Regions from separate parts of the Corynebacterium kutscheri genome, predicted to be linked through region 2. Evidence: riboswitches for the same ligand, from Rfam matches in the RefSeq annotation. Region 2 holds a riboswitch; the other holds the start of a gene.

Region 1 (2,205 bases), 150 kb from region 2:
CAACACCATCAGTGACATCTGATCACCACAGTATCAGGCGTAAAAACAAAAACCATTATCCCCCACCACAATAAACACATATGTGAATACGTGATAAGAAAAAGAAAATATGTGTAAAACAAAAAACAATAACACACAACACAATGACCAAACACAAACACTTATTCAGCATTCATCATTAATCACTAGATTCTGTGTGTTACATGTTGTAACAAATGATTTGGCACACTATTGAGTTCTCAAACAACCCACACCCACCACACAACAAACAATGCTTGCTGTAATAAGGTGAAATGCTGTACTACAGTCACTTTAAAAAAGTTTAAGTAATTGCAGCGAAGAAAAACCTTACAAAACTTTTCCTGTTATTGTCAAGTTTCGTTTTTCTTTGGGAAAAAATTTTTATTGTTGCCACCGTGTTTGTTTCACACAACCTTGTTTGTGTTGTGTGGTGCTCGCGGCGACTGGAACAAAGTTACACACGACTTCCCAACAACACAAATCCACAGGTCACAACATTTTTTTACACAAATAACAATCATCATTATCAAAACTTAACTAACCCTTAAAATCTTCTTGAGCAATAAAGTCCCACATTGCATGTGATATCAGCTAAGCGTGTACACAAATACCCACATTGTCAGTGAGCTTCACCATAAAACATCAATTTTTCCTCCTACGCACTAATAACACTCTATTGTTCAGTTGTTACGGTTTTAAGTGGGAATGCCAGTGAAAATCCGGCAGCGGCCCTCGCCACTGTATTTTTAGTCTTTCATATACCACTGTCGATATTCGATAGGAAGGGAAAGGCACTTGGGGTATCCCTCAAGGTAGAAGCCAGGAAACCCTTGCCGCAACGGACATATTCATCCAGGTATGCGAGGTGCATACCTTTGTCACTAAAGAAAGATCTGGTTTTCCTATGCACATTGCAGAAGGATTTCTTCCGGTCACCCATTGCGTTGCATGGGCAGCCGCTTCAACTCCGTTTGTGGTCTATGGCGCCAATCGAGTGCGTACGCAACTAAAAGAACACCCAGAAACGGGCCTACTTTTAGGCGCTGCTGGTGCATTTAGCTTTGTTCTCTCGGCAATCAAAATTCCATCAGTCACTGGTTCCTCTTCACATCCTACGGGTACCGGATTAGGAGCAGTTCTATTTAAACCACCTGTTATGGCCTTTATGGGTAGCATCGTTTTACTCTTCCAAGCACTTTTACTTGCACATGGCGGTATTACAACTCTGGGCGCAAATATTTTCTCTATGGCTATTATTGGCCCCTACGCTGGTTATGGAATCTTTTTACTCAGCCGAAAATTAGGTTCAGGCTTTGACGTCGCAGTCTTTGCTGCCGCTTTCATCGCTGATTTATCTACCTACGTTATGACAGCGCTTCAGCTTTCCCTCGCGCACCATGGAGCAGGTATCGGAAATGCCTTCGCGACTTTCCTTGCTCTTTACGCACCGACGCAACTGCCGCTTGCAATTATTGAAGCTCTCATTACGGTCATGATTTTCCGCTCTCTTCGTGTTATTGCGGATAAGGAACTCAAGGTATTGGGATTTATTTTTACACCTCACACACCTGAAAAAGCCGTCGATCCAAAAATAACCACTAGTACTACCAAAGGCGTGTAAATCATGAGTAAAAGAACAACAACTTTTCTGTTTATCGGTCTCATTGCACTTCTTGCAGCTTTCCCTATGTTCTTTAACCTTGGTAGTGAAGATATTGAAGAGCCTTTTGCTGGTACCGATGCCACAGCTGAAACACTTATCGCCGAAGAAAACCCAGATTATGAGCCCTGGTTTGAACCACTTATTGGTGAGCTTCCCGGTGAAGTAGAATCAGGATTATTTGCTCTTCAAGCAGCATTGGGAGCCGGTTTTCTAGGCTATGCCCTGGGCGTATTTCGTGGACGCAAGAACGCCGAAGACTCAGCTGTTGAAGCGATAATAAGTACTTCAGAAAACTAGAATGAACCCACTAGAGCAAGCCGCGTCGAAAAGCCCTTGGGCACAGGTTCATATTTTAGAAAAGACAGTCCTCTTCTTCGGATTAACTATTCTAAGCATTATTATGCACTCGTGGCAGGGATTTAGCCTCTTAGCTTGCATTCTTATCGCTTTGATATTGATTTCTCGTGTTCCACTGCGTGTGTATCTTTCATTGGTTCTTGCCCCAGCCACCTTTATTGCGC
Region 2 (2,205 bases):
TTGTGGCAACTCTGGACGAGAATTATAAGTAGCAATCTTGAGATGAAGTGGCTGTCCTTTATACATGGCTACGCCATTATCAAAACTCACCCCTGCGGCTTCAAAGAAAGCACGCGCCTCAGATTCTCCATAAACAGGCTTTACAACATCTGGAGTTACTGGGAATCCTTCCGGCATAGGGCTGGTTCCAATCTCGCCATTGCCCTTCAAAATGGTATTAACCATAGATTCGCGATCAAGTAAAGCATCAATGCCTTTGCGGAACTCAAGTTTATTAAAAAGTTCCCCATTAGTACTACCAGCTAGGTTATACATTAAGTCATAGGTACGAGTTCCAGGGACGGTTTCGACCTCAATACCGGCAATGTTGCGCAATGAATCAATATTTTCCAGACTTAACCGATGCGCAATATCTACCTGACCGGACTGTAATGCTAATAGCCGGGAATTCACATCCTCATTCGCGCTCAGGGTGACTGAATCTAGTCGTGCAATGCCATCCCAGTAGTCCTCGAAACGCACTAATTCGGAATCACCAGTCGTTGAAAAACTCGTGAACTTAAACGCTCCGGTACCCACTGGGTAGCTTTCATTAGCATTAGGATCAACTATCACCGCATTGTAATGAGCAAATTGCGATGGTAACGAAGCATACTGAGTAGTTGTGGTGATCTCTAGTTTGTGCCCCTGGGCAGTCATTGACTCAATATTAAGAGTTTTAGCTAATGCTGGATTAGCGGCAATAGCAGACTCAATATTTGCTTTAACTACCTCGGCATCCAATGCGGTGCCATTATGAAAAGTTACATTTTCCCGGATTTGAAAAGTCCAATGTTGTGCATCTTCGCTTTCCCAGGAAGTAGCTAGCTTTGGTTCAATTTCTTTAGTATCTGGGTTAACAGCCACCAAAGTTTCTAAGGCACCCGAATTTAAGAAAAAAGGATAAGCTACCAAGTGTGGATCTTCGGTGTTCGCATGATAAACAAGCTCTAGATTAAGGTGTTTGCCATCACTATTTGAGCTGACGTCTTCGACACTGCAAGCGCTCAGCGCTACCGCAGCACTTATAACAACTGCGGTGATAGCCTTCATTGACTTCTTCATTTTTTCTCCCACTAGTTCAAAATGTGAACTGGGCAAAGAAAAATGCGCAGGCACTCCCCTTGCTCCAGTGCCGCGCATTTTGTCGAGCATCATTAGAAAGAACCACCACGTACACAAGCTGTCTTGCTGAAGATAGCACCGTCTAATCATCTACTTAATAGTGTTTCCACGCACCACTAAGCGATAAAAAGTCGATCCCCAAGACAAACTCTTATCCTAAGATCTCGATAGTGCTCCAGCAGTTCTCCTGGCTTTAAAGGTCAAACACATACCCACTGCCTTCCCAGCTTAATTAAAGCCAGTGGCTTATGATCACTTTCTTGTGCGTATGCTTCCTTTTAACAGTGGCGGGACCGCTTCGGATTTTCACCGAATTCTCTCTAGGCTGATCAATGCACCAGAGCACTCATGCGCTAGCATGCGATACTGATAACATATCGGTACCGTTACATGCCAACATTACAAAGGTACCTCAGTTTGTGTAAAAGTGGCCGTTTTCAACTATTTATTAACTGAAAACGGGTGGATAAGTACAAATCTTGTAGTTCTATATTCAGGGGTATTTTTTAACAAAAATCCGGTAAAAAATACCCCCAACAGCTTAAAACGCAATCCAAATTGCGTTTACAAGTACGTAAGGGCGTAATAAAAAGTGAGCTAATCCTCACCACTTAAAGGGGTAATATTGAGCTCTTATCAGGATTAAAACTTTTCCTTATTACTATCGGCTACCGGAACCTGTCCACGCTCAGGCTCGCCATGGACAGTAAACTCCACCACTTGGCCTTGCGCGTCGGTCATATGATATTCCGCAGAATGTATTTCTTCTCCACCGAGTTGCTCATCTTCCTCGACTAACGCCTCATCAGGTAAATCTTCTTCGGAGACAAAACTGGTTGTATCGGTTAACTCTTCAACCTGATATTCATCAGATTCAAACTCGTCTAAGCTAAAGTGCACTTCACCATCACTATCAAGACTTTGAGAAACTTCATTTAAAGCAGTATCGAAAAGTTCCTCATCTTCTAGATTGGATTCCTGCATAATTGCCCCCAATTCTTCAGCATTTTCTGCGGTGTAGTGACGATCTGGGCGCAGACG

Evidence for each region. A riboswitch is a leader RNA that binds a small molecule or an ion and turns the genes downstream of it on or off. The one in region 2 is predicted to bind cobalamin.
Region 1: it holds a riboswitch for cobalamin, as region 2 does, so the genes downstream of both, UL82_RS04695 (energy-coupling factor ABC transporter permease) here and UL82_RS04000 (ABC transporter substrate-binding protein) in region 2, are expected to answer to the same signal.

What each region holds. Positions count from the first base shown of each region.
Region 1 covers NZ_CP011312.1:1,018,208-1,020,412, reverse strand. Annotated here, with positions in the region: cobalamin riboswitch at 695-873, shown strand; gene UL82_RS04695 (energy-coupling factor ABC transporter permease) at 926-1,642, shown strand; gene UL82_RS04690 (energy-coupling factor ABC transporter substrate-binding protein) at 1,646-1,981, shown strand; gene UL82_RS04685 (energy-coupling factor transporter transmembrane component T family protein) at 1,983-2,205, shown strand, end outside.
Region 2 covers NZ_CP011312.1:865,779-867,983, reverse strand. Annotated here, with positions in the region: gene UL82_RS04000 (ABC transporter substrate-binding protein) at 1-1,104, opposite strand, end outside; cobalamin riboswitch at 1,325-1,521, opposite strand; gene UL82_RS03995 (YkvI family membrane protein) at 1,807-2,205, opposite strand, start outside.